Regions from separate parts of the Coralliovum pocilloporae genome, predicted to be linked through region 3. Evidence: predicted binding sites of a transcription regulator. Region 3 holds the regulator's gene; each other region holds the start of a gene.
What was found. Region 3 encodes PhoB, which activates phosphate uptake and scavenging genes when phosphate is short. Its sites were predicted from a motif close to TGTCATNNANCTGTCAT; they were not measured.
Positions count from the first base shown of each region.

Region 1: the regulator PhoB is predicted to act here: its motif matches at 3,010-3,026, upstream of RA157_RS04925 (putative 2-aminoethylphosphonate ABC transporter substrate-binding protein).
Region 2: the regulator PhoB is predicted to act here: its motif matches at 3,470-3,486, upstream of RA157_RS14785 (PhoX family protein).
Region 4: the regulator PhoB is predicted to act here: its motif matches at 2,805-2,821, upstream of RA157_RS04040 (YdcH family protein).

Region 1 is NZ_CP132542.1:1,058,786-1,066,172, forward strand. It holds gene RA157_RS04915 (putative 2-aminoethylphosphonate ABC transporter permease subunit) at 1-714, opposite strand, end outside; gene RA157_RS04920 (putative 2-aminoethylphosphonate ABC transporter ATP-binding protein) at 711-1,841, opposite strand; gene RA157_RS04925 (putative 2-aminoethylphosphonate ABC transporter substrate-binding protein) at 1,949-2,965, opposite strand; gene RA157_RS04930 (GcvT family protein) at 3,079-5,538, opposite strand; gene RA157_RS04935 (DeoR/GlpR family DNA-binding transcription regulator) at 5,624-6,379, opposite strand; gene RA157_RS04940 (DUF547 domain-containing protein) at 6,594-7,387, shown strand, end outside.
Region 2 is NZ_CP132542.1:3,265,679-3,273,065, forward strand. It holds gene RA157_RS14775 (BCCT family transporter) at 1-803, shown strand, start outside; gene RA157_RS14780 (DUF1330 domain-containing protein) at 1,090-1,383, opposite strand; gene RA157_RS14785 (PhoX family protein) at 1,502-3,397, opposite strand; gene RA157_RS14790 (hypothetical protein) at 3,596-4,327, opposite strand; gene glnA (type I glutamate--ammonia ligase) at 4,536-5,945, opposite strand; gene RA157_RS14800 (P-II family nitrogen regulator) at 6,014-6,352, opposite strand; gene RA157_RS14805 (NAD(P)H-hydrate dehydratase) at 6,709-7,387, shown strand, end outside.
Region 3 is NZ_CP132542.1:1,934,204-1,941,590, forward strand. It holds gene pstA (phosphate ABC transporter permease PstA) at 1-300, shown strand, start outside; gene pstB (phosphate ABC transporter ATP-binding protein PstB) at 370-1,149, shown strand; gene phoU (phosphate signaling complex protein PhoU) at 1,223-1,945, shown strand; gene phoB (phosphate regulon transcriptional regulator PhoB) at 1,965-2,657, shown strand; gene RA157_RS09005 (MBL fold metallo-hydrolase) at 3,020-3,898, opposite strand; gene RA157_RS09010 (oxygen-binding di-iron domain-containing protein) at 3,895-4,638, opposite strand; gene RA157_RS09015 (LysR family transcriptional regulator) at 4,754-5,680, shown strand; gene RA157_RS09020 (GcrA family cell cycle regulator) at 5,730-6,263, opposite strand; gene RA157_RS09025 (aspartate aminotransferase family protein) at 6,803-7,387, shown strand, end outside.
Region 4 is NZ_CP132542.1:852,184-859,570, forward strand. It holds gene RA157_RS04030 (sulfite exporter TauE/SafE family protein) at 1-703, shown strand, start outside; gene RA157_RS04035 (acyl-CoA synthetase) at 789-2,411, shown strand; gene RA157_RS04040 (YdcH family protein) at 2,519-2,698, opposite strand; gene RA157_RS04045 (YdcH family protein) at 2,975-3,181, shown strand; gene purE (5-(carboxyamino)imidazole ribonucleotide mutase) at 3,264-3,764, shown strand; gene RA157_RS04055 (5-(carboxyamino)imidazole ribonucleotide synthase) at 3,754-4,854, shown strand; gene rpsU (30S ribosomal protein S21) at 4,998-5,225, shown strand; gene hutC (histidine utilization transcriptional repressor HutC) at 5,575-6,267, opposite strand; gene RA157_RS04070 (TRAP transporter substrate-binding protein) at 6,430-7,387, shown strand, end outside.

The DNA.
Region 1 (7,387 bases), 880 kb from region 3:
AGCGATCCCCGGCAGCAGGGACGGCACAAGAATGGGTGCCATGGCCACCAGACGGAAAAAGCCTTTATATCGCATGCAGCTGCGATTGAGCGCATAAGCAAACCAGAATGCCAGTGACACCGTGATCACAGTACTGATCACCGCAATAACAACTGAATTCTGGATTGAATTGAACAGCGCCGGTGTCGAGAAATAATTGACGAAGTTCCCGATACCGGTGGATTTGGCCGGTCGCAGTTGCACACGCCGGAATGTGTTGCTGTCCAGCTCCAGCCACTCTGTCCCTGTCTGCAGGTTAGAGCCAACCAGAAAACGCCCGCCATCTACAACGTTGCGGATTTTGTATTTCACGGGGCTTCTGAAGCTGAAATCCGGGAAGAACTGCGTCAGTCCAAGACGACCGTCTGACCCCGCGATCAGGTCCTGCTCAGACAAGAGCTTCATATCCGCGTTTAATTGCGCGGGTGTCAGAATCTCAGTGCCAAACACACCCTGTTCGTCACTGACCTGCAACTCATAGGCGGCCAGATCGAACTTGAAGGTGGAAAAGCTCTTGGACAGCATGGCCCAGAGCGGAAAGACCATCGTGATAACGAGATAAAGCGCAATGATAACCATGCCGAGCCGCATGATGATATCATCCCGGCTGAGTTTACCTTTGATATCCGGCCCATCGGGCATCTTGCTGATTGGGGTGAGAACATCAGTCATCATGATTTCTCCGGCTGCGCAAACGCCATCAATCTGTTCTGCGGCAATTCAACTGATACCGTCTTGCCACTCTCAACATTCAGGCGTCGCACCGCATTGATAGACAGGTCCGCAATAAGATGTCCTGTACCCAGAATGTCATGCGACAGTCGGCAGCGCCAGAATGAGCCAAGAAATTCCATCTCGACAATCATCATATCAAAGGTGTTTTCCGGCGTGGTAATCACATCCGGGGCACCTGGTGAACGCGCGCCTTCACCATGTGGAATGATATCTTCCGGCCGGATTGCAGCAACAATCTTGTCCCCAGCCGCATGGCTATGCGCCTCACACTTCAGAGTAGCGCTTCCGATTGTCAGGCTGTCGCCCTGACCGGCAAGTGCCGGGATCTGGTTCATCTCACCGATGAAATCCGCAACGAAAAGATTGGCCGGATGGCGATAAATCTCCGTCGGCGTACCAACCTGCTCGATAACACCGTGGTTCATAACCACAATGCGGTCTGCCATGGCCAGAGCTTCTTCCTGGTCATGGGTCACCATAACTGTGGTAACACCCAGTTTCCGCTGAAGCTCCTTGATCTCATGACGCAGATGGACACGAACCTTGGCATCAAGAGCCGACAATGGCTCATCGAGCAGCAGCAGTCCGGGCTTGGATGCAATAGCGCGCGCCAGCGCAATACGCTGCTGCTGACCGCCTGACAATTGTGCCGGATATTTCTTGCCCTGATCCGGCAGGCCCACAAGCTCCAGCAGCTCGGCGACCCGAACGGCAATTTCAGAACTGCTGCGCCCGGAATTCTCAAGACCAAACGCGATATTCTTCTCAATCGTCAGATTAGGGAAAAGGGCGTAGGACTGGAACACGATGCCGAAATCACGCTCGGACGGCGGCAGATTGGACACATCCCGACCGCCTTGCATGACGGTGCCCTTGGTTTGCAGGTCAAGGCCTGCAATTGCCCTGAGAAGCGTTGTTTTTCCGCAGCCTGAGGGGCCAAGGAAACAGACGAATTCCCGCTCATTGATCTCGAGCGAGATGTCCTTGAGCGCAAGAAAGTCCCCGAAGGCTTTCCAGAGATTGTCAATGCTGAGATAAAGCGGAGCGTTGGCAGTATGCTCGGTCACGGGCGGGGTCCTTCTCCTCAAAAGGGCAAAGATGTCCTGTGTCTGGCGAAAGATAAGGCCAGAACGGAATCAGGGGGCTGTAAACAGCCCCCTGTACAGAATGTCACTTAGTTTTTCGGCTCGGATTTGCCGTCATAACGCTTGGCCCATTCTTTCAGAATGGCCGCACGATTATTTGCGGCATATTCGAAGTCGTTCTTGATCATCGCATCAAGAAGACCTTCCGGGAAATGCTCAACCGGCTTGGCAACGCCAGGCATGGCAACAACGGCGTAGCCTTTGTTGTACATTTCCATGGCACCTTTGGTGATGGAGAAGTCAACCAGCTTCTGGGCTGCTTCCGGAGCATCGGTACCGGCGACGATAGCCGTTGCTTCCATATCCCAGCCTACACCTTCACTTGGAACGATGATGTCGAGCGGCGCACCGGCTGCCTTGGACTTGGCTCCACGGAACGCGAAGGAAATTCCGATAGGAATCTCACCGGCTGCGGCCAGTTTACAAGGCTTGGAACCGGAATGGGTGTAGCGGGCAATATTCTGATGGAGACCATCCATATAGTTCCAGCCACCTTCTTCACCGAACATCTGCAGCCAGCTGGACACATCCAGGAAGCCGGTTCCGGAAGAATTCGGGTTCGGCATGATCACATGACCCTTGTACTGCGGGTCAGTCAGGTCTTTCCATGATTTCGGCGGGGTCAGGCCAAGCTTTCCTGCTTCAACTGTATTGTAACAGACAGAAGCAACCCAGGCATCCATGCCAACCCAGGTCGGCGTGTCACCGGAATCAACGAATTTTGGATCAAGTTTCTCAACACCAGCCGGCTTGTATGCTTCCAGCATGCCTTCTGACTTCAGAAGCAGCAGAGACGTCGCAGCAAGACCCCAGACAACATCGGCCTGCGGGTTGTCACGTTCGGCCAGAAGCTTGGCGGTGATGATACCTGTAGAGTCACGAACCCAATTGATCTTGATATCGGGATGCTTTTCGTTGAAAGCAGCCGCATAACGGCTCAGATCTTCCGCCTCAACGGCTGTATAAACCGTCAACTCGGTTTCCGCGAAAGCTGTTCCGGTAGCAAACACACCAGCCAGCAGCGACGCCATCCATGTCTTTTTCATGTTTCCTCCAAGGGGTTTTGAGACTTCTTTCTTATGATCCTTATGTTGCAGTTATATGACAGAAACTATCATTCGTACAGATATATTCATTCAAACTTATAATAGAAAATTTTCTACCCTGCTTTCGGTCGTGTGCCAGCAGGGTCATACGGCGTTCGCAGAACAGCCTGTGCCGAGATTTTTTTCCCTGCAATATCAATGAGAAAGGATGAACGGGACAGGAAGTCTCCGGTCACCGGCTGCGCCGCATGAATGTGGCACAGAGCCACCGACGCACCCAATGTATGACCATAACTTGCAGATCGAACCTCACCCATTTCCTGACCATTGCACAAAACGGCTTCACCACCCCAGAGCTGCGCCTCGCCACAGTCCAGAATCATCTGAACAACTCGGGTATTGAGATGAGCAGGATCCTCCTTCGCAGCCAGAAGGGCATCATGGCCGATGAATCCACCCGGTTTGTTCCAGTCCACAGCGAAACCAAGGCCAGCCTGAAGCGGCGTAATGTCAGGCGTCAGCTCACGACTCCAGGCGCGATATCCTTTTTCGATACGCAGACCCTCCAGAGCATAATATCCCGCATCACGGATGCCGAATGCAGCACCTGCAGACATAAGATCCTCGTAGACGCCAATGGTAAATTCCACGGGCACCAGAAGCTCCCAGCCGAGCTCACCCACATAGGTCATCCGATTGGCCAGAACCGTGGCATATCCAAGGTCGATGCTTTTATGTGTCCCAAACGGAAAAGCATCGTTTGACAGCTTCTGCCTCGTCAGGCTTTGCAAGACATCACGCGCTTTTGGCCCCATGACAGACAGCACGGACCAGGATGTGGTTACATCGGTCAGAAAGGCATGTGCATCTTCGGCGAGATTCTTTCTGATCCAGTCGGCATCACGCACAGCCTGCGCCGAACCTGTGACAAGAAGAAACTCCTCGTGCTTCAGACGCAGCACCGTCAAATCACTCTCATAACCGCCCCGCTCATTCAGGAGGCCGGTATAGACTGTCTGTCCGATCGCAACATCAACATTGGCAGAACAGATCCGGTTCAGCTCTCTGGCTGCATCGCGACCTTGCACCAGCAGCTTCGCAAATGAGCTCTGGTCAAACACAGCAACCCTTTCACGAACGGCTCTATGCTCCTCAGCCACAGCATCATGCCAGTTCTGTCGGTCGAAACTGTAGTCAATCGCCTTTTCCTGATCATTGCGTGCAAAATAGTTTGCCCGTTCCCATCCCATCTTTGATCCAAAGACAGCACCCTTTGCGGCCAACCTGTCATACAGTGCGGAACGGCGGAACGGTCTGGCGCTGTCGAGTTCGCGATTGGGCCACGGCATGGCGTAGTGAAGTCCGAGCGTCTCCTTCACCCTGTCATGAAGCCAGTTGGGATTGTTATTGAAATCAGCAAAACGCCGGATATCCACTGCAAAGAGATCCATTGTTGGAGCACCTTCGACAATCCACTCGGCAAGTGCGCGTCCGGCACCGCCCGCACTGGCAATTCCCATCGAGTTAAAGCCTGCGCCAACAAAGAAGTTTTTCAACTCAGGAGCTTCACCAAGCAGATAATTGTTGTCTGGCGTGAAGCTTTCGGGGCCGTTGTAGAATTTCCGCACACCGCTCTCTGCCATCTGAGGCACCCTGACCAGCGCATTCTCCATCAGAATCTCGAACTGATCCCAGTCATCTTCAAGCAGTTGAAAAAAGAACTTGTCCGGAATTCCATTCATGCCCCAGGGCTTGGCCTCCGGCTCAAACCCGCCCATGACAAGACCTCCGGTCTCTTCCTTGAAATAGATGTAGCCATCCGGGTCCCGCAGAACCGGAAGGTCAGGCGCAACACCTTCAATCTGCTCGGTAACAAGATACATGTGCTCAGCAGAATGAAGCGGCACATTAACCCCGCACATCAGCCCGATTTTGCGAGCCCATTGCCCGGCACAATTAATGACAACCCGCGCAGAAACACTACCCCAATCCGTCTCTACCCCAGTAACAGCGCCCTTTTCCGTCAGAATACCAGTAACTTCTATGCCTTCCAGCACTGTGACACCGCGCATACGTGCGCCCTTGGCAAGAGACTGAGTCAGATCCGTAGGGTTGGCCTTGCCGTCGCCAGGCATCCACAGACCGCCCTTGAGATCTGAAACCTGCATCACCGGCCACTTCGCCTGAGCCTCTTCAGGAGTGATAACATCCACCTCGACACCCTGCGCTCTGGCAGAGGCCGCTGTGCGTAACAACATGGTCATCCGGTCATCGGTCCGCGCAACGGTCACCGAACCGCATTGCGACCACCCGGTCGCAAGACCGGTCTCCGCTTCAATGTCTGAATAAAGCTGCGTCGAATAGCGAATGAGGTTGGTCATGGCCGGGGTAGACCGCAGCTGCCCCACAAGCCCGGCCGCATGCCAGGTCGTTCCACAGCTCAGCTGACCCTGCTCCAACAGAAGCACATCAGACTTGCCAAGTTTTGCAAGGTGATACGCAACGGAGCAGCCAACAATACCTCCACCAATAATGACGTATTCAGCGGAGGATGGGAGGTTTTTCATAGACATTGGCGCAACATCAGCCCTGTTCTGAGAATGATCAGGCTAGTTTTGTTGATTTTGCAAAATTTTGCAAATATTTTCTTTTGCCAAATTATCGCGCCGTAATGAGCTCTATCCCGTGCTCTTCCAGAACGCCGGACAAAGCAAAATCAGGCTCGCAATCACTAAGGATTGTGACATTGTCAGCCAGTGAAACCTGAATCCGGCTGACGCCGCCAAACTTGCTGCTGTCTGCAAGAACAAACGCATGCTCTGCCTGCCGCATCATCTGTTCACGGAGCGCCGATGTTTCACGGGAGAAATCAGTCGCCAGACAGCTCTCGGACAGGCCGCCAATACCGATGAGGGCAAACTCCGCCCTGTAGCGACTGAGGTGCTCAATGGCCTCTATCCCGTAAATCGCATGATCTTCAGGGTCCAGCCGTCCACCCAGAACAACCACTTCACGAGCAGCCCGGCCAATCGCCCAGGCAACCCTGAGGTCATTGGTGTAGATCATCAGATCTTTCCGCTCCGCCGCCAGACGCTTCGCCGAAGCAAGCGTTGTCGAACCACTGTCGATGATAACAGAGGCACCATCAGGAATACGGTCCATCACCAGGCCGGCAATTGCCGCCTTGCCTTCAGGGTTGGTTTCCGTCCGGTCCGCAATAGGCGGCTCCATCGCAAGAACCGGCACGGCACCGCCGCGAACCTGCTGCAGCCGCCCCTGTTCCGACAGGAAAACAATATCCTTTCGAACGGTTTCTCTGGAGACACCCAGCCGCTCGGTAAGATCACGAATGGAGACGGAAGGCTGACGGGAGACTTCCTCAAGAATAATCGAACGACGTTCCGTTGCCAGCACTTGGCTACCCCTGTCCCTGACAGATTGATCTCAGGCTTTGCAATCCGGTATCGAAGCCCGGACAGACCTGAATTTATCCGGATCCCAGGCCCTGACTCAAGCCTGCCATGCCTACGCTTAGACAGGCGAACCTCACTTCACAAGCCTATGATTGGTCAGATCGCCCTCAAAAGGTGATAGTCTGCCAGTCATTTTTCGGAGAACGTGGGTGAATATGATGATGCTTCGTATCCTGTGGACTTCTGTTCTGGTTCTGTGTGTATCCGCTGGCGTCTCACGGGTGGCGGCAGCACCAGAAGCAGAGGCCTGGACCTATTGGGCAACCCATGACCAGTCATCCCAGGCACAGATCGATCACAAGGTATGGAATACCATCCTGCAACAGGTGGTTTTCCGCGACAAGAACGGCATCAACCGCGTCGATTATGCGCGCCTGAAAACGCGCTGGCATCGGGAACTTACAAGCTATCTCGAAGACATGCAGAGCGTAACGGTCACCAGACTGAACAGGGACCAGCAATTCGCCTATTGGGTCAACCTCTATAACGCGCTGACGGTCAAGGTCATCGCCGATCACCACCCAGTCCGATCCATCAAGGATATCGATATCTCGCCCGGTTTCTTTTCCGATGGCCCATGGGGCGCGGAACTGCTCAAGATTGAAGGACACAGCCTGAGCCTTGACGATATCGAACACCGGATTCTCCGACCTCTCTGGCGTGACCCGCGCATTCATTATGCCGTCAATTGCGCGTCGGTCGGCTGCCCGAACCTGGCCACCTCAGCCTATGTGGCAGGGAAGCTTGAAAACCAGCTCGACAGGGCTGCGCAGGCCTTCATCAATCACCCCCGCGCTGTCACAGAAGCAAACGGCCGCCTGATCGCCTCAAAAATCTATTCCTGGTTTGAAGAAGATTTCGGCAAGGACAGTGCTGATGTTATCGCCCATCTCAAGCGCTATGCCGAACCTGATCTTGCCCAGACACTCAGTCGGGCTGATACCATCTC
Region 2 (7,387 bases), 1.3 Mb from region 3:
CGGAAGCCAAGCCGTTTGCATCTGCTCTGAAAGAGGGTGCAACCAATGCATGGGGTTCTTATGATGCATTCAAGTCCGGTCTGACCGGTGAAGCAGCAGCCCTGTCTGAAGAAACCCTTCAGGCTGCATATGCTGCTGGTAACGAAGGCCGTCAGTTCGGCTGGCAGGCTGGCTGGACCACCTTCTACTGGGCTTGGTGGATCGCGTTCTCCCCGTTCGTTGGTCTCTTCCTCGCACGCATCTCGCGTGGTCGTACGGTCCGTGAATTCATCATCGGCTGTGTGATTGCTCCGGCTCTGGTCTGCTTTGCCTGGATGACCATCCTCGGCGGTACTGCAATTGATCTGGAACTGAACGGTGGTGCTGCTGGTGTCATCTCTGGTGCATCCAACACGGCGAAACTGTTCGTAACCCTGCAGCAGATGCTGTCTGGCGGTCTTCTGTCCGCTCTGACTGTCATGTGTGTGGTTCTGATCATGACCTTCCTGGTAACCTCAGCTGACTCCGGCATCCTGGTGATGAACACCATCATGTCCGGTGGTGAGCAGGAAACAGGCATCAAGCACCGCATCATCTGGGGTCTGATCCTGACTGCTGTTATCGGCACGCTTATCATCGCCGGTAAAACAGGCGGTGGTGCAGATCCGCTGGAAGCTCTGAAGAGCGCCATGATTATCGGTGCACTGCCATTCACCATGGTGATGGGTCTGATGTGTATCGCTCTTGGTAAGGCACTGTTCCGTGACAACCTGCGTGCAAAAGCAGGCGACACGCCAGTGGGCCAGGAAAGCGCTGCTGAATAAGCAACCGCTTGGTAACACGACGAAATAAAGAAGCCCCGCTCTTGCGAGCGGGGCTTTTTCTATGGGAATTCATTAAGCACCAAACCTCTAGCCTGAGTTTGTAGCGGTACTTTAGAGCGTGTTACGCCAAAGTGGGGACCGGTTTGGCGATAAACAACCCGTGTTATCAAAGGCATAGAGCATGCGCATGAATCCTGTTCATCGCAAAATGCTCTAAGAGTTCGTTTTTGCGCGAGTTTTTATCTGAAAAGTCGATCAACTTTTCTGAAACACGCTGTAAGAACAATCAAGATGCTTCGAGAATGAGAATCTCGGCAATCCCGGCATTCTCCCGATGGGCTTTCGCAGCCTGATATTCGTCTGAGTGATAACAGGCGAGGGCGGTCTCCATGTCCTCAAACTCAATGACGACGTTCCGTGGCCTGCCACCTGATCCTTCAAGATGTTCCACACGACCGCCGCGCGCCAGAACCCTGGCATTGTACTTCTCGAACGCTTTTGATGCTCCATCAGCATAGAGCTTGTAAGGCTCTGGATCGGTTACTGTCACATGTGCGATCCAGTAGGCTTTCTTTGGCATATTCCTTATCCTCTTTGGTTGGACCCTAAGAGGAATGATCAACCGACGCTGCACGAAACACAAACAAAAACGGCGGGGCATTGCTGCTCCGCCGTTTTCTTACTTCATGGTGTCGGGTTTAACCGATAATGCCACCGTCATCGCGGTTGATTGCAATGACACAGGATTTCGGCGCACGGCTGCCACCATCCGGGAAGTGGCTGTCGCCTTTTTCGCCTGGATGCTGAATGCCGACAAACAGGGTCTTCCGGTCCGGGCTCCAGGTGATGCCTGTCACTTCACATTCTTTCGGGCCAACCAGGAAACGTCGGATCTCACCGCTTGCGGGATCTCCAACCAGCATCTGGTTGTTGCCCATGCCAGCGAAATCGCCCTCATTGGAATATTTGCCGTCAGTCTGGATCCAGATCAGGCCGTTATTGTCGATGGCGAGACCATCCGGCGAGTTGAACATATTGTCCACATTGATGTTCTCTGACCCGGCATAGTCATCCTGATGAACGCTTGGATTCCCTGCAAGAACGAACAGATCCCAGGTAAAGTCTTTGCCCGTATGATCGCCATCTTTCGGTTTCCAGCGGACTATTTGGCCGTAATTGTTGCCTTCGCGCGGGTTCGGGCCACCAGCAGGGGTCTCGTCACCGCCTGCATTTGGTTTCTTGCCGCGGTTCTTGTTGTTTGTCAGGCAGCAATAGACTTCATTGCGCAGAGGATTAGCCGAGACCCACTCCGGGCGATCCATGGTGGTTGCGCCAACTTTGGAACCGGCCACACGGGCATAGATGCATACTTCAGCCTGAGTGGCGAAATCGGTTGTCTCCGGGTTCAGCTCCAGCCATTCACCAGTTCCATCCTCATTGAACCTGGCAACGTGCAGGGTGCCATCTTCGAGAAGGTCTGAATTGTCGCCACCTTCTGCATATTTGCCTGAAGAAACGAATTTGTAGAGGAATTCGCCGCGCTCATCATCGCCCATATAGACAACAATGTGACCGCTTCCATCCACAACAACTTCGGCATTTTCATGCTTGAAACGACCGAGGCCGGTCCGTTTCTTTGGCGTGCTTGTCGGATCAAGAGGATCGATCTCAACCACATAACCGGCGCGATGACACTCGTTCGGGTGTTTTGAGATATCGAAACGCTCGTCTGTCTTCGCCCAGGCATAGCCCCAGTCTTCGTTGCTGATGCCGTAACGGGTCATTTCTGCAGATGGCTTGTGTTCCGGATCACTGGAAGAGAAGTAACCGTTGAAGTTCTCCTCACAGGCCAGATAGGTGCCCCATGGCGTCCGGCCGTTGCCGCAGTTGTTCCAGGTACCGAGTGAACTCGTGCCGGAGTTGTCTGCTGTGGTTTTCATCAGATCATGTCCGGCCGCCGGTCCTGTGAGGATCATGGGAGTGTCCGGTGTGATACGGCGATTGTAGCGGGAATCTCTGACGATTGACCACTGGCCATCCTGTTCGGCGATCTCGCACACTGTAACACCATGTGCAGCCTTGCCCTTGCGGACGTCATCATCTGTTTCGGGCAAACCGGTTTCACGATTGCCATAAATGATCGGGCGATTGGTGTATTCGTTGTTCACAGCAAGGATCGTGCGATCACCATCAGCAAAAACGGCCATGCCGTCATTATTGTCACCAAAAGCGCGTTCCTGGCTGGCGCCTGTGCCACGTGTTTCTTCATCAAATGGAACACTGTCTGACCAGAGGCCGTCACCCCATTTGGCAACAATCTGCCATCGATAACCGTTCGGTACTGTAACGGTATCCAGTGTGTTGGCGGCTACAGCGTCAAAGCCCAGCCTGCTGGCAGCGCGTGCGCTTGTGGGTGTCAGGGCCGTGCTGCCCATGACAAAGGCCGTCGCGCCAAAAGCAATGGCGCCGGACAGAAAACCGCGACGAGACATGCGGGCGTCCACAACGGCATCAAAATCTGTTTCTTCCGCGCGTGGGAAGCGTTGATCATCAAAATCGTCAAAAGACAATTCATGGGTATCACGATGTGTCATAACCAGGCCTCTGTTTATTTTAAGTTGTACGAAAAGTTCTCCCAATTCCATTCCTAGTCTTAGAAACGGATTGTATCAGCTCTGTGACAACCTGGAAGTGTTCAAAAAATATACGATCCTTGCATGGCAGGTCTCTGCACAACCGGTCTTGAGCCAAGCGCGATTACAAATTTGATGAAGCCGAGAGAGGGGAAGGGATCAGCGTGGTGCCCGCATGACCTTGTAGAACGCGTCAAAAAGATCATCCATCTCTTTGACTTTGACAAACAGCAGACGTCTTTCGTCATTGGCGGGGCGTTTTTTAACCTCTCCATTGACAAGCAAGGTCAGGGCCTGGGCTGCTTCGCTGTTTTTGTTGTTCCGCTTCATAAGGCCGGATACATCGGTCATCAGGTTCTTGATATCCCGTGCGGCCCAATAGTCGACCGTGTCATTGTCGATATGAACGTCCTCATAGGCGGCAGAAATCTTGTTGACGATCCCGGCACCAATACGGGTTCTGATGTAATCTGCAAGAACCGTAGACAGGGCATTTACCCAGTCCTGATCTGCATGCGGCCACTGGCCCGGGCAGACTGCGGAGTAAATATCGGACACGAAATAGTGGACCAGTTTCAGGAAGATTCCTTCCGCGTCACTTGGACAGTCCGGGATAGCCACACGACCATCCGGAAGTGGCATATCACCGGCCTGAGCCAGAGTAGCCGCCGAGCAGGTCCGGAAACTGTTCTCATAAATGGGCGAAAAAATACCATCCGCTTTCAGGAAGGCCTTGGCAAAATCATGAATTTCTGAATGGCTGAGGGAGCCCGTACGTGCCCTGGCTTCGCGCTCAAGAGCGTCGAAGATAACTTCCGCAATCCGCCTGCCGATCATCGCACAATGATGCTGGCCCGGCTTGCTGAAATCTGGTTCCGCCTGTTCGCTCATATCCCTGAGCCCTTAATTCCATTCAGGTTAAATGAGATTAGCCGGAAAACGTTAATAATCTGCACACAAGGTAATTTGTTAAGATTGGCCTAATGAATGCGTCAAATATGTTGCGATGGACTGTGTCTAAATAACGCGCACTCTCGTCAAGGTAGAAAAAAGGCGCCGGTTAAAGGCGCCTTCTTCCAATAGTACTGTGTCTAGAATTTTAGACGGAGTAGTACATGTCGTATTCGACCGGATGCGGGGTCATTTCGTATCGGATGTTTTCTTCCATCTTCAGCTCGACATAGGCATCGATCTGATCATCATCGAACACACCACCGGCTTTCAGGAAGTCACGATCTTCGCTGACAGCTTCCAGAGCCTCACGCAGCGAGCCACAAACTGTCGGGATTTCCTTCAGTTCTTCTGCTGGCAGGTCGTAGAGGTTCTTGTCCATGGCATCGCCAGGGTGAATCTTGTTCTTGATGCCGTCGAGGCCAGCCATCAGCATGGCAGAGAAACAGAGATACGGGTTTGCGGTCGGATCCGGGAAGCGGATTTCGATGCGCTTTGCTTTCGGCGAGCTGGTGAACGGGATACGGCAGGATGCGGAGCGGTTGCTTGCAGAGTAAGCCAGCAGAACCGGAGCTTCATAACCTGGGACCAGACGCTTGTAAGAGTTGGTAGACGGGTTGGTGAATGCGTTCAGTGCTTTGGCGTGCTTCAGAATGCCGCCGATGTAGTAGAGGCAGTCTTCTGACAGGTCGGCATACTGGTTGCCAGCAAAGGCCGGGTTGCCGTCTTTCCAGACAGACTGGTGAACGTGCATGCCAGAGCCGTTGTCACCGAAGACCGGCTTCGGCATGAAGGTTGCCGTTTTGCCGTAAGCATTGGCGACCTGATGAATGACGTACTTGTAGATCTGTGTCTGGTCAGCCATGCGGGTGAGGGTGTTGAAGATGATGGCCAGCTCGTGCTGAGCTGCAGCAACTTCGTGGTGATGCTTGTCGATGCCAACACCCATGTCGCCCATGACGCTGAGCATTTCGCCACGGATGTCCTGAGCGGAGTCAACTGGCGGGACCGGGAAGTAACCACCCTTCATGCGAGGACGGTGGCCGAGGTTGCCGGATTCATAAGCAGCACTCGTGTTGATTGGCAGCTCATCCTGGTTGACCATAAAGCCCGTGTCATACGGCTCGGTGGAGAAGCGAACATCATCAAACAGGAAGAATTCCGGCTCCGGGCCGAAATAGGCTGTGTCACCAATGCCGGTTGACTTCAGATAGGCTTCAGCTTTCTTTGCGGTCATGCGCGGGTCACGGCTGTAGCCTTCACCAGTGCTTGGCTCAAGAATGTCGCAGAAGATAGCCATGGTGGACTGTGCGAAGAACGGATCCATGTGGGCTGTTTCCGGATCCAGCATCAGCAGCATGTCGGACTCGTTGATGGCTTTCCAGCCAGCAATGGAAGAGCCGTCAAACAGAACGCCATCAGCAAACATATCTTCATTGACGGAGTTGGTGTGCATGGTCACATGCTGCATCTTGCCGCGCGGGTCGGTAAAGCGCAGGTCAAGATATTTGATGTCGTTGTCCTTGAGCTGCTTCAGCACGTCATTTGCTGTGGTCATCTCTGATGTCCTTTTAAGACTTGTTACGTTGAAACAAACAGATCGGCAGGGCTTGCCGATTTGGGAGGTTAGACGGCGTCCAGACCGCTTTCGCCGGTCCGGATACGAATTGCGTTTTCGACGGATGAGATAAAGATCTTGCCATCGCCAATACGGCCGGTTTGTGCCGCATTGCGGATTGCTTCCACGGCGCGGTCGACCAGATCTGCAGGCAAAACGATCTCCACCTTCACCTTAGGCAGGAAGTCCACCACATATTCAGCCCCCCGATACAGCTCGGTGTGGCCTTTCTGGCGGCCGAAGCCCTTTGCTTCAGTCACCGTGATGCCCTGAAGCCCGATGTCCTGAAGAGCTTCCTTGACCTCGTCAAGCTTGAACGGCTTGATGATGGCTTCGATCTTTTTCATAGCGTCAGAATCTCCATCTGGCATTGACTACCGTGGTGGTTCGGGAATCTCGACAACCTTTAAAGCACGAAGCGTGCCAAGTGTACCTGGCTGTTCGGTTCAGCAGAAAACGCGGAAAGCATCGCCACAATAAGCGCGGTAAAATCAAGTCGTCAGATGCGAAATGCCTAAAAAATAGGCATGTGCCGCAAAAACAGACAGTGGGGCATTTTTACCCTTAAAGTACCGGACCTTTAACCTGAATTGCCGGTAGGTCTGCAAAGCACGCCGTTAGGTGCATCACAAGGCAGGTGCAACTGCTATGTGAACTTGGTATAGAGAGGAAGCCTTTGTACAGCGTAGCAGGTTCTTTCTTTATGCGTTCTTCCTTTCTTTCAACAGAGACAATCCTGCTGACACCCGGTGAGATGAACAGGGCAGACGCTCTGACGATCGATGCTGGAACCCCCGGTATTGATCTGATGGAGCGGGCAGGACAGGCCATTGCCGATACCGTTGAATCTCTCGGTCCTCAGACTGGCGGGTCTGTTCTGGTTTGCTGTGGCGGCGGCAACAATGGTGGTGATGGTTATGTGGTGGCCCGGCTGCTGAAGGAAACAGGCTGGTCTGTTACCCTTTGCACAAGCGTTGAGCCCGCAAAGCTTAAGGGGGATGCGGCACTTGCCGCAAAAGCCTGGACAGGCGATGTGCTGACACCGGATCAGATAGCGCCTGAGGCTTATGGTGTTGTGATTGATGCCTTGCTTGGGGCCGGGCTGGACCGGGATGTCACAGGACCTCTGGCGGATCTGATAGGGGCAATTAATAACGCCCGTCAAAACCATGGCGCAAAAGTCATTGCCGTTGACCTGCCCAGTGGCATTGACGGGGGCACGGGGCTCTGTCGGGGCATTGCGGTTGAGGCCGATATTACAGTCACGTTCTATCGCAAGAAGCCCGGTCATTGCCTGTTTCCAGGGCGAGGGCATTGCGGGAAAATAGACGTCGCCGATATCGGCATCAGCGATGATGTTCTAAGTGCAGTCGCCCCCTCCA
Region 3 (7,387 bases):
CATGTTCTGCCTCTGGCAATGCCGGGGATCCTGACCGGCACCATTATCGGCATGGCCCAGGCCCTGGGTGAAACTGCACCGCTGCTGATGATTGGCATGGTCGCCTTTATCGTCGACATTCCGGCAGGTCCACTGGACCCGGCGACCGTGCTGCCGGTGCAGATCTTCATGTGGGCGGATTTCCCGGAAATCGCGTTCCAGCAGAAGACGGCGGCAGCCATTATGATCCTGCTCGGCTTCTTGATTTTGATGAATGCGCTGGCCGTTGTGCTGCGCAAGAGATTTGAACGGCGCTGGTAGACACAGGTCTCAGCTGCTTTAGAGGAAAAAGCAATGTCACTTCAGGAACAGACCGCGTCAGAAACCGCGATGGCTTCCGCATCGGCTAGCCCGAGTTACAAGATGCGCGGCAAGTCCGTTGACGTTTTCTATGGAGAAAAGCAGGCGCTTTTCGGCGTTGATCTCGATATCCGTGAGCGCCAGGTGACAGCCCTGATCGGCCCGTCCGGCTGCGGCAAGTCGACCTTTCTGCGCTGCCTGAACCGGATGAATGACACCATTGATGTGGCTCGGGTTCAGGGTGATATCACACTTGATGGTCTGGATATCTATGACCCGTCCATCGATGTGGTCGAGTTGCGCGCCCGTGTTGGCATGGTGTTTCAGAAACCTAACCCGTTTCCGAAGTCCATTTTCGAGAATGTGGCCTATGGGCCACGCATTCATGGCCTCGCCCGGGACAAGGCGGAGCTTGAGGAAATCGTCGTGACCAGCCTGCAGAAGGCGGGTCTCTATGAGGAAGTCAAGGATCGGCTTGATGCGCCTGGTACAGGTCTCTCCGGTGGTCAGCAGCAGCGCCTGTGTATCGCCCGCGCCATTGCCGTGAGCCCGGAAGTCATCCTGATGGATGAGCCATGTTCGGCGCTTGATCCGATTGCAACCGCCAAGGTTGAAGAGCTGATGGATGAGCTGCGGGAGAACTATACGATCGTGATCGTGACCCATTCCATGCAGCAGGCCGCGCGCGTGTCGCAACGGACAGCCTTCTTCCATCTGGGCGTTCTGGTTGAAGAAGGGGCGACAGACCAGATCTTCACCAACCCGGCGGACAAACGGACGCAGGATTACATCACAGGCCGTTTCGGCTAAGCCGGATTGCACAGAATACAGAGCACCTGATCAGCCCGGCTGATAAATGGTGCTCGTGACAGGGATCAGATCAATGACAGATCATATTGTATCGTCTTTTGATGAAGAATTGCAGCGGCTTGCCGGCCGCATTGCAGAAATGGGCGGTCTGGCTGAAAAGCAGGTGGCTGAGGCTGTTACTGCGCTGAACCGCGGCGATATTCCGTTGGCCAAGTCTGTTATTGAGTCGGACAAGCGGCTGGATGATATGCAGCGCGAAATTGAGGACCAGGCGATTATTCTGATCGCGCGTCGTCAGCCGATGGCCTCTGATCTGCGTGAAATCATTGCAGCCATGCGAACCTCAAGTGATCTGGAGCGGGTCGGTGATCTGGCCAAGAATATCGCCAAACGTGTTGTGGCAATGGATGGTGGCCATCACTTCAAGGCGTTTATTCTGGGCGTTGAAAACGTTTCCGAGCTGGCTCTCGGGCAGCTGCAGCGGGTGCTGGATGCCTATACGGGCAAGAACATGGCTCTGGCTGAAGAAGTGCGGATGCGCGATGATGAAATCGACGCGCTTTATACGTCTCTTTTCCGCCAGCTTCTCACCTATATGATGGAAGACCCGCGCAATATCACATTGTGCACGCATCTTCTGTTCTGCGCCAAGAACATTGAGCGGATTGGTGACCATGCAACCAATATCGCTGAGACTGTCTACTATGTGAAGACAGGCGAGCAGTTCGAGGAAGAGCGTCAGAAAGCCGATGAGACGTCTTTGCTGTCGCATGAAGACATCAGTCAGCCGGAATAGCTGAAGGGGACAGACCAGGATGGGACCGCGCATACTCGTTGTGGAAGATGAAGAGCCGCTCAGTGTTCTGCTGCGGTACAATCTTGAGGCGGAGGGCTACAGTGTCAGCACCGCTATGACGGGAGACGATGCAGAACTGTCATTGCAGGAGGCAACCCCTGATCTGATCGTCCTGGACTGGATGTTGCCCGGCCTGTCAGGTATCGAACTGTGCCGACGCATTCGTGCTATGCCGGACACCGAGCGGGTGCCGGTGATCATGCTGACAGCACGATCTGAAGAGACAGATCGTATTCGCGGCCTCACCACTGGCGCCGATGATTATATGGTCAAGCCTTTCTCGGTGCCCGAGCTCGTGGCTCGCGTAAAGGCGCTGTTGCGCCGCGCCAGCCCGGAGCTTGTCTCAAGCCTGCTGAAAGCCGGTGATCTGGAACTGGATCGGGAAACCCACAGGGTGCACCGCAACGGTCGCGAGATCCATCTCGGACCTATCGAATTCCGTCTGCTTGAGTTCTTCATGCAGAGCCCGGGGCGTGTCTTCAACCGTGAGCAGTTGCTGAATGGCGTCTGGGGGCACGATGTCTATGTGGATGAACGCACCGTCGATGTTCACGTAGGCCGCCTGCGCAAGGCGATCAACCGTGGCCGCAGCAAGGACCCCATCCGCACAGTCCGCGGCGCTGGTTACGGGCTGGACGACAAAATTCACTAGGGTCAGGACCCATTAATTTCATTCATCCTGCGGAGGAGATTTTTCTGTTCGGCGCGGCGAAGGTCTGAAGGAAACCTGGCAGGTTTTCGAAGAGCTTCAACAAAGCCGGGCTGTAAAATCACCCCGCCCTACGGGTTCATCAGGGAAATGCAGCCTGGACACAAACCAGATCTTGAATAGGGTCCACCTGTCCTGCGTCCTGCTTTGCGCCCATTCTACATTTCCCTGATGAACAGAATGAACGAAATTAATGGATCCTGACCCTAGAGCGCGTTGCGCCAAAGTGGGAACCGGTTTGGCGAATAACAACACGCTTCAGCAAAGTAGTGAGCGCGTTGCGCCAAAGTGGGAGCCGCGTCAGCTCAGTATTTCAGGTCGTAGTGAGCCGTCACCACATTCCGCATGGCATCCTTCAGGGCTGCCAGGTAACGGGGCATATCCGTCCGGATGACATTCGTATGGCTTGGCGCGAAAATCCGAATGTCATAGGCCTCGAAGAAACGGTCTATCGCGCTGATGATCTCATCAGGATCTGCCCACCGGAGCCAGGGAAAGACCACACAGTTTGTTATTGAGACATCGGTGGTAAATCGCTCGGCGGAATAGCCGACATCCTCCATCTCGTCCATGAAACGGAAGCACTGGTGCTCATTGTGGGCGTTAAGAGCCCAGTCCACCGGACACAGAAATCCGGTCTTGTGCTCATAGATCCATTGGGTCAGCGCATGATCGACGAACAGCGGCTTGATGATTTCTATCGTATGCTCGCCAAGCTCAATCCTGTCGCCATAATCGAGTTTTACCGCGTCACCGAGCCCGTGGATGTCGTAGTGGTCATGCCCGCTGACCGTCAGAACCTGCATATCAGGATAAGCCCGTTGAATAGCGGCTGTATTGGCCGCATGCGGTAGCTCTGTATGACTGATCCAGAGATAATCCAGACTGCGACCCTGGAGCAGGTCTTCAAGGGCTGAGAGAATTGTAGTGTGCTGAGCCGGGCCAAGTGTATCAATCAGAAATGTCTTCTGATCGATAAACAGATAGGAGCTGTAGATAATATCGTTGGCTTTGGGGTCGAACGCCGGATCAATCCGTGCGAAATCTTCGGCAAAACCGCGATTGAGGCGGGCGGCATCTGCGCCCGCACAATGGCAGATCCAGTATATCTCAGGCGTGATCTGTCGCACACCGACGCGGGTTGCGCCGTCTCCGTACACTTTCATGGTGGTCGGCAAGGTCATTGGCACAACTCCGAAATAGCGTCCTGTATCTTTGCAACATGGCCTGGAACGTCCCCACGGATCGCATTGCCATGGGTCGGTGCGATGACATTGACCTGCCTGCTGGCAAAGACCCTGGTGATGTCCGCATTGGCGGCCTGCCCCTGAACCATGGGAAGAAACCGGAAAGCCGCGCCGTGATAGTGACGGAACCATTGTGTCGGAATGCCGTCTTCCATCTCATCGTCAAAGGCGTCATCGGCTGTTTCCGGAAACAGATATCCAAAGGCATCGGCTGTAAACAACGTGCCTGTCTGTGCGTCATACATCCACTGGGTGCCGGGCTGATCCTTCAGTATCCCGTCAGTGAAGGAGATCGTGCGCCCGCCATAGGAGCCTTCAGTCCCCGCATAGGCGAAGTCTACCTGTTCCTCTGAAACCCACCATGGGAGCTCGACATGAGGCAGGATCGCGCTTGAGACGACCAGTCTTGTCTGCGGCCAGGCGTCAAGTATGGCGCTCAGATTTCCCGTATGAGGCAGTTCCGTATGGGTCAGGAAAACAAAGCCGGGTGAGCTTTCTCCCAACAGCTCCTTGAGCTCGGCCATAATCTGTTTGCGGTGCAGATGTGAGCCTGCATCGAAGATCAGAGGACATCCATTATTGAGCAGAACAAACACACGGACAGCCTCACACCAGCCGTCTGCACCCAGGGCACTCTCTCCGATCTGATATAGATCGTCACGAACCTGTCTGAGCATGATCCGCCTCCCTTGCCTCTTTCATGCCACGCAATATTCGAGTTCAGTGAACGATAAGGTCGGGAGAGGTGGGACGACTATTGCTTTTTATGTAAATAATAATATCAATATTGATATGAGTGGGCTGAGACGAAATCTGCCGTCTATTCGTGCATTGGAAGTGTTTGACTGCGTTGCCCGGGTGCAGAACGCGACACGGGCGGCTGAAGAGCTGAGCACCTCCCAGTCCGCTGTAAGCCGTCATATCCGGCAGCTTGAGATCCAGCTGGGAGCGGCTCTCTTTGCCCGACACGGTCGCGGCATCATTCTGACCCCGGTTGGGGAGGTCTATGCCCGGGAGGTCGCGGATATTCTGCAAAGGCTGCATGAGGCGGGACAAAGCGTTGCGTCCGGCAGGCATGAACTCACCATTGCCTGTACCCACGAGGTTTCTCATCTTCTGCTGATGCCACGATACAACGCGCTTAAGGAAGCCGTTGGATCGGGCACTCATATCCGGATTCTGACCTGCGAATATACCGCTATTCCCGGGATGATAGACGAGGGCGCTGACATCGTGTTTGATTATCTCCCAAAGCGACCAAGAGGACATGCTGCCATGGTGTTGCGGGAGGAGGTGACACCGGTTGCCGCTCCTGACTTTCTCGCCGGGATCAAGGATATTCTGGCTGAACCACCGGATCGGTGGGGTGGTATTCCTCTTTTGTCTCTTACAAAGGACAATACCGGATGGGCAACCTGGAGGGACTGGTTCTCATTTCAAGGCGTCACACCGCCTCCAACTGCGAAACAGGCGTTCAGCAACTATGTTTATGCGCTTGAGGCCGCAACACGCGGTGAGGGGCTGGTTCTGGCCTGGCGCGGTTTCGCTGACCGGTATCTTGAATCTGGTCAGTTGGTTCCGGTACGGGAGACCTGGCTTAAGAGAGAGAACAGACTTTATGCCGTCATGACACGCAATGGAGATCTGAAAGATGTGGCGAGAAACTGCCTGCGCGCCCTTTCAGGTTTCGGTTCTTCGGTCGGGCACCGCCTGAAATAATAAAAGCCGGTCCATGACCGGCTTTCATCTGATGCTGATAATGTCGGGATCAGCCTTGCGCGGCTTTCTTTTCGCGACGGCGATCACTGACCGGCTGATAGGCAACCTTGCAGTGATAATCGCAATAGGGCAGGCCGCTCTTGGACTTGTTGCCACAGAAATGGAATTCCTGATCACCCGGATCGCCAATTGGCCATTTGCAGGTGTATTCGGTCAGGCTCAGGATTGTCGCGCGCTTGGAAATCGGCACAACCACATCTGATTTCGGTTCAGCCTGAGGCTGCGCCTGTGGCGCTGCTTCCGGTTTCATCTGCGGTTCCATTTTCAGAGCCGCATTGCCGACACTCTTGGGGGCAGCTCCACCGGAGCTGCGAGCCCCTGGCTGGCTCGGAGTTCTGGCGCGTCGCGGGCGCGGTGCGCTGGAAGATGTGGTCTTGGCACGGCCCGATAGCCCCAATCGGTGCACTTTGCCAATGACTGCGTTTCGGGTGACGTCGCCCAGCTCAGCTGCGATCTGGCTGGCGCTCAAACCCTCTGTCCACAGTTTCTTTAAAGTTTCAACACGCTCGTCTGTCCACGACATTGAGATGCCCCTGAAGTCCGTGTTTGCTCAGAATCCTGCCCCGTCATGCCAAAATACATATGGCACGCTCTTTCAGAATCCGTTTATGGTAATGACTAGTCCGCCGCACGAGATGTAGTCGTTAACAATTTAGAAACTACTATATGCATCGACTCTCTGGCAAGAGTCGCCGTGCTGATTTCTGTTGATAGCGTCGATTTTATGACAGAAATCCGGCACTTGCTGCATCGCAGCGATGGGTGATCCTGATCCTCCGGCCTTGTCTGCCCTCGAAGCGCCGGGAAATGTTGACAATCCGGCGGATTTCGGAAATAAACGGTTTTCAGGAAATGCCGCCTGGAGTGCGGCATTTTTTGTTTTTCTAGGCATTAAGTGAATAATCATCGGAAATATATAATTTTTCCGCAGATAATTCTCTTTTTGTTGAAGAGCTGATATCCGGGTGCTCATTTTGCCTGACAGCGGGCAGGAGAGGTGTCCGGATAAGACCGTAACGGATCGGTTCAGACCGTCTGGACTGATAATGCAGGAAGACGAACATGCAGACCTCGTCGCTCTATGGAACCTATGCGCGGGCCGACCTGGCCTTCGAAAGAGGTGAAGGTGCATGGCTGTATGATGAGGCGGGAAATGCCTATCTGGATTTTGCGGCTGGTATTGCCGTCAACTCAGTTGGCCATTCTCACCCCCATCTGGTTGAAGCACTGAAAGCCCAGGCTGAAAAGCTGTGGCACGTGTCCAATATCTATGGCATTCCCGGCCAGGAGCGACTGGGGCGACGACTGTGTGAAGCAACCTTTGCTGACCGGGTCTTTTTCACCAATTCCGGCGCTGAAGCGCTGGAATGCGCGATCAAGACTGCGCGGCGCTGTTTCTACGACAGGGGTGAGGCAGATCGTTTCGAGATCATTACCTTTGAAGGCGCCTTTCACGGCCGGACACTGGGTACGATTGCTGCAGGCGGTAATGAGAAATATCTGGAGGGCTTTGGCCCGAAGGCTGATGGCTTTACCCAGATTGTTCATGGTGACCTGGATGTGGTGAAAAAGGCGGTGTCCGCCAGAACAGCAGCATTGCTGATTGAACCTATTCAGGGTGAGAGCGGAATTCGCTCAGCTGATCCG
Region 4 (7,387 bases), 1.1 Mb from region 3:
GTCAAAGGGTGGTTTTGGCGGCGCACTGGCCATGCTTGGCGTCCCGATGATGACGCTGGTTATCCCGCCGGTTCAGGCTGCAGCCATTCTGCTGCCGATCCTCATTGTCATGGATATTGTCGGCCTGCTGTCCTACCGGAAAATCTACGACCGGCAATCCCTTATCAATCTGATCCCGCCCGCACTTCTCGGCATTCTTGCGGGCTGGGCCATGGCGTCTCTGGTGTCAGACGCCATGGTCCGCCTGATCGTCGGCCTTATTGCTGTATCCTTCACCTTGCGGTACTGGCTGCAGACCGCTGAGCGGCGCAAGACGCCTGCCCGCCATTCAAGGCCCTGGGGCATCCTCTGGGGAACCATTGCAGGCTTCACCAGTTTTGTCAGCCATGCAGGCGGCCCGCCCTATCAGATGTACACCCTGCCTCTGCGTATGGATCCGCGCCTCTTTGCAGGAACGGCCGTGATTTTCTTTGCTGTGGTCAACTCAGTCAAACTGATCCCCTATTTCGCACTCGGACAATTTTCAGCGGATAATCTGCTTACCTCACTGGTTCTGATGCCTCTTGCACCGATTGCAACACTCATAGGCGTCTGGGCCGTAAACGTCATCAATCCGGAAAAATTCTACAGTCTCACGTATAGCCTGTTGTTTCTTATCGGCCTGAAACTGATCTGGGATGCAGGCACAACAGGATTCCTCTGAAAATCGACCAATAGGTCTCAGGGAGAATTGTCATGATCCGGCAGCCCGGTTACAGACAGAAGAGACCAAATGGGAGCGAGGCGCCATGAACAATATCTTTGATCAGGATCTTGAACGGAACCCGGCGAACTATCAGCCGTTGACCCCTCTCACGTTTCTTGAACGCGCCGCGGCTATTTATCCTGACCGGACAGCCATTATCCACGGCTCCACAAAACGCTCCTATGGCGATTTCTATGCGCGAGCCCGCCAGCTCGCATCTGCTCTTGCTGCCCGGGGCATCGGCCGTGGTGATACGGTCTCAGCTGTTCTCTCCAATACGCCAGCCATGCTGGAAGCTCACTATGGTGTGCCTATGGCTGGCGGAGTCCTGCATTCAATCAACACCCGTCTGGATGCGGATATCATTGCTTTCCAGCTGGATCACGCCGAAACAAAGATCCTGATTACGGACAGGGAATTTGCTCCAACCGTCAAGGCCGCCCTCGCCAAGGCAAATGTCACCCCTCTGGTGATCGATTATGACGATCCCGAATTTCCGCAGGATGGAGACCTGCTTGGATCGCTTGAATATGAGGATCTGATTGCCGAAGGCGACAGTGATTTCAACTGGCTGCAGCCTCTGGACGAATGGGACGCAATAAGCCTCAATTACACATCCGGCACCACAGGCAATCCCAAGGGAGTGGTCTATCACCATCGCGGCGCCCATCTGATGGTCTATTCCAATGTGATAGCCGCCAAGATGGAACAGCATCCTGTCTATCTCTGGACCCTGCCGATGTTTCATTGCAACGGATGGTGCTTCCCGTGGTCACTGTCTGTTGTTGCAGGGACCCATGTCTGTCTGCGCTGGGTCCGGGCAGACGCAATCTTCAATGCACTTGCAGAGCATAAGGTCACCCATCTTTGTGGTGCGCCGATTGTGATGGCAACCTTGCTGAACGCTGCAGACGGAGACAAGCGGGCGCTGGATCATCGCGTGGCTTTTGTCACCGCTGCAGCGCCTCCGCCTGAGGCCGTGCTTGCCGGTATGGCAGACGCCGGATTTGATGTGACCCATGTCTATGGCCTGACCGAATCCTATGGACCGGCAGTTGTCAACGAGTGGCAGGACAGCTGGGATGCTCTGCCATCAGCGGAACGCACCACCAAAATGGCGCGCCAGGGTGTCTGTTACCCGGCTCTTGATGGCCTCACAGTGATGAACCCTGAAACCATGGAACCCGTTCCGGCAGATGGCGAAACCATGGGTGAGGTCATGTTTCAGGGCAATATTGTCATGAAAGGCTATCTGAAGAACCCGGAGGCCAGTACGGAAGCCTTCCGGGGCGGATGGTTTCACTCCGGAGACCTTGGGGTCATGCATCCGGACGGCTACATCCAGCTCAAGGACAGGTCCAAGGATATCATCATTTCAGGCGGCGAGAACATCTCATCCATCGAGGTGGAAGACGTGCTGTACAAGCACCCTCAGATTACAGCCGCCGCTGTTGTCGCCAAACCGGATGACAAGTGGGGAGAAACCCCGTGCGCTTTCGTGGAAACTTCTCCAGAGGCGAATCTGACGACTGAAGAGGTCATCAGCTGGTGCCGGGATCATCTGGCACACTATAAATGCCCGCGTCATGTCATCTTTACAGACCTACCCAAAACGTCGACAGGTAAGATCCAGAAATTCGTCCTGCGCGAAGAAGCCCGCAAATAGCAGGATCCAGCATCGGGGCCCAGTATTCAGAGTTCGGCCAATGAAAAACGCCACGCGTCTATCGACAGCGTGGCGTTTTCAATCATGACTGTGTCAGTCAAATCAATCTAATGCACTGTATCATCCGAGCAGAGGCGCCGGATCTCATCTTTAAGCTGAAGCTTCTTGCGCTTGAGAGAAGCCACTTCGAGAGAATCCATACTCGGGTGAGTCATGGCCTCTTCCAGTTGACGCTCCAAAGCCTGGTGACGACGCTCCAGTTCTTGCAGATGCGAATCCATGGACATTCAAACCTCCATTGTCGTTTCAGCCGCAGTGGCCCATACCTCTTGGTCGGTATGAGCACAACTTGATGAGTGTTGCACGGAAACGACTCGCTGTCGAACATGTTCCATGAAAATTTTATGACGCAGCGCAACACAATAAACAGAGTGTTGACCACACCCGAATGAATTAACAAGAGAGACCAAAATCATAGGTAGATGCGATGACGCTTTCCTGAATTTGTGATACTGTTGGCAAATCTATTCAGCCGTTCTCGAACATCAGACGCCGGGTATTCCATGACATCAGAAGAAGAACACGAATTGCGCATCGAGCTGGCTCGTCTGCGTCAGGAACACAGTGATCTGGATGCAGCTATTCTGGCACTTTTCGAGACAGGCCGTTCTGATCCTCTCTCCCTGCAGCGCATGAAGAAGAAAAAGCTCGCTCTCAAAGATCGCATTGTCGCGATCGAGGACCAGATAATCCCCGACATAATCGCCTGAAAACAGCCCTTGCCTGCCCGTTCAACATCTCTATAATCCGCGCCTTTCCAGCCTGCACCACAGCCAAACCGGGATTGAGCCGATGACAGAGGCAAAAGGGGCGCCAGTCGCCATCATTATGGGCAGCCAGTCCGACTGGCCAACCATGAAACACGGCGCAGACATTCTCGACAGTCTGCAGATTCCTTATGATGCCCGCATCGTTTCCGCGCACCGGACACCGGATCGTCTCGTGGACTTCGCAAAGACAGCCCGGGACAATGGCCACAAGGTCATCATTGCCGGCGCCGGTGGTGCCGCTCATCTGCCGGGAATGACGGCTGCCTTTACCCCGCTTCCGGTCTTCGGTGTACCAGTCCAGTCGCGCGCCCTGAGCGGTCAGGACAGCCTCCTTTCCATTGTCCAGATGCCCGCAGGCATCCCGGTCGGAACCCTCGCAATCGGAAAGGCGGGCGCAGCCAATGCGGCCCTTCTGGCAGCAAGCGTTCTGGCCCTTTCTGATCAGGGCATTGCCGACCGTCTGGATGCCTGGCGCCAGACCAACACCGATTCCATTGCTGAGGTTCCCGTCGATGAAGACTGACACGGCTCCCCTCACCCCCGGCTCAACAATCGGCATGCTTGGCGGTGGTCAGCTTGGCCGTATGATGGCGCTGGCAGCGGCACGCCTCGGACTTGACGTCCATGTTTATTGTCCCGATGAGAACAGCCCCGCTTTCTCTGTCGCCAAAGCCTATACTTGCGCGGCCTATGAGGATGAGACCAGCCTGATAACCTTTGCCCAATCCGTCGATGTGGTGACCTACGAGTTCGAGAATGTTCCGTCCGCCACGGCAGAACTTCTTGCACAATATGTACCGGTCCGCCCCGGCACCAAGGCACTGGACGTGTGCCAGGACAGGCTCACGGAAAAGACATTCATTTCAAGTCTTGGCATTGAGGTCGCACCCTTTGCCGACATCGCTTCAGATGAAGATCTCCTGTCGGCAGCGGACCGGATTGGCCTGCCCGCCATTCTGAAAACCCGTCGTTTTGGATATGACGGCAAGGGTCAGACAACCCTGCGCACCCGGGATGACCTCACAGGCGCACGTGATGCCATTGGCGGCGGCCCGGCCATTCTGGAAGGGTTTGTTCCCTTCGAACGCGAAGTTTCGATTATCGCAGCCAGAAATCCGGACGGACAATGCCGGATCTATGACATTGCCGAGAACAGGCATGAGAACCATATCCTGCGTGAAACCAATGTTCCCGCCAATATCAGCCCGGATGTGATCGAGAAGGCCAACACAGCCGTCCAGTCGCTGATGGATGAACTCGGCTATATCGGCGTCATCGCCGTTGAGCTCTTTCTGGTACGCGAAGAAGATGGTGACCGACTGGTCGTCAATGAAATCGCACCACGAGTCCACAATTCCGGCCACTGGACAGAGGCTGTCTGTCCTGTTGACCAGTTCGAGCAGCATATTCGCGCTGTAGCAGGCTGGCCTCTTGGCCAGACTGAGCGACTGGCCGATGTGGTGATGACCAATATTCTTGGCAGCGAATCGAATAACTGGCAGGCCTTTGCAGCCGACCCGGACACAGTCCTGCACCTCTATGGCAAGGCAGAGCCCCGCGATGGTCGGAAAATGGGCCATATGACCCGCATCATCCGGTCAGGCGAAGCCTGATGAGGGTGCATTTCTTGGCGCAGACCAGTGGACAAAGCCATTACGACGTGCTAATCACAATGAAAATTCGGAGCGCCTTTACGGCGAACCATTAGGTATTCCCGAAATTTCGAAGCTAACGCTAGAGACACAGGATAAAACGCGTGCAGGTACTCGTTCGCGACAATAATGTCGATCAGGCTCTTAAAGCCCTTAAGAAGAAGATGCAGCGTGAAGGCATCTTCCGTGAAATGAAGCTGCGTAACCATTACGAAAAGCCGTCGGAAAAGAAAGCTCGCGAAAGCGCTGAAGCCGTCCGTCGTGCCCGTAAGCTTGCTCGCAAGCGCGCACAGCGTGAAGGCCTGCTGCCATCAAAAGGCCGCCGCCGCTAAGACTGTCTCAGTCTTCCAAAAGTTTTAGGCACGCATGACATGTCATGCGTGCTTTTTGTGTTTGTGAGCCTCGTTCTGGTGGAGTTGGGAAGTCTACGCTTGAATCTGAAGGCTTTCTGCAGATGTCCGCCGCGCCAGACAGAAAACTCCCTCCGCAGAACTGACCGAGTTTATGGGCTTAAACCCTAAAGTATCAGACCTTTAACTTGAATTGGCAGCGATGCTCTAAGAGTTTGTTTCTGCGCGAGCTTCTATCTGAAAAGTCTATCAACTTTTCAGAAGCACGCTGTAGTCGGATTATCCAGCACTTGAAGGTGTTTGCAGTGCCTGCGCACTCGCAAGACCGGGATCACCTCGCCCTCGCTACCAGCTGATATCCAGGTTTAGCAATTGCCCGGACCATAGTAATCGGAGCATCATTGATCCAGGTGGTTCGCTCAATAACAAACAAAGCCTCCTCCACATCAGATGCCAAGAGCTCGGCTTCTTGACGCGTTGCTCTTTTGGCAAGGAAACGAACTTCACAATCGCTGTAGGGGCGATTCCGGATAAGCCACTCATTGGCGCTTTCGCGGCTCAGGTCAACATCCAGAACTTCCGGCGTGGTCGCATGGACAATCCATCTGTCCTCAAAAATATAAGGTTGCTTGTCGGCCATATGCAGCGCCTGAACGTGAAGCATCTCGGTGGGCTCGGCAAGACCGAACGCAGACGCAATGCGCGGCGGGGAAACACGAATGTCCCGAGAGACCAGGAAGTAACTGTAATCTTTCCCGGCGGCTTCGATTTCCAGACGCGTGATCGGGATATCAAATGTGGTGCGCGTGATCGGATGCAACGTGACCGTTGTTCCACCCTTGCGGCGACGATCAACCGTGCCGCTTTGGGCGAGGTCCAGCATGGCCCTCTGAACGGTGGTTCGAGAGCATTGGAATTCCTCCGCAAGCTCCTGATCATTCGGGAGCTTTGCACCCGGTAGTAACTCACGATCCAGAACACGTCGCTTTATCTCGTCTCGTATGGCTATCCAGTTACTGTTCATTCCCGGACCCTTTGGTTTTAGCACCTGAACAATGTTGCTGTGTCTGGACGACCAGCGAGCCAGATACGACTGGCTTCCAGAATTAGATTGACTCTCATATTATGTGCATGCTTAAAAAAATATGGCAACAGCTTATAATGAGCTGCATGTTGGGAGGAAACCATGAAACGCAGAGATTTTGTGAAAGCAGGAGTATTTGGGGTCGCGGCAACATCGTTGGCGGCTCCTGCTGTCGCTAAGGATGTTCGGCAATGGAACATGGTCACAGCTTGGCCGAAAAATCTGCCTGGCCCAGGAGTTGCCGCACAGATGCTGGCGGACCGGATCACGACCTTGTCGGGTGGGCGGCTTCAGGTGAAGCTCCACGCTGCGGGAGAGCTTGTACCCGGCCGGGGCGTCTTCGACGCCGTATCCGAAGGCACAGCAGAACTATATCACGCTGTTCCAGCCTATTGGGGCTCCAAATCCAAGGGTATCCTGCTGTTCGGATCACAGCCTTTCGGCTTGCGGGCAGATGAGCAGTTTGGCTGGCTCTATCACGGTGGCGGGCAGGCTTTGTATGACGAAATCTATGCACGCTTTAATCTCAAGCCGTTTCTCTGTGGCAATTCAGGCCCTCAATGGCAGGGCTGGTTCCGAAATGAGATCAAGTCGCTTGATGATCTGAAGGGTCTCAAATTCCGCACAACAGGTCTCGCATCACAGATGTGCTCAAAAATCGGGATGGCCGTACAGGCGATGGGTCCGCGCGATATGTTCCAGGGCCTGCAAACAGGCGCCTTAGACGCGGGCGAATTCATCGGTCCCTGGACTGACAGCGCCATCGGGTTCCAGCAAGTCGCCAAGAACTACTATTGGCCAGGGGTGGGTGAGCCGTCTTCAGCTGAGGAATGCGCCATCAATGCCACTGCCTATGCAGAACTGCCTGACGACCTGAAACAGGCGGTCAGCTTTGCCTGTGAAAGCCTCTACAACCCGGTCTGGACAGAATACACCACCAAGCACGCACAGGCCCTAGCGCGTCTGGTGGCAGAAGAGGGTGTTCAGGTACGCACTTTGCCCGCTGACGTTATTGCAGCAATGGGCGCGGCATCTGTCGAAATTATGGACGAGCTGTCAC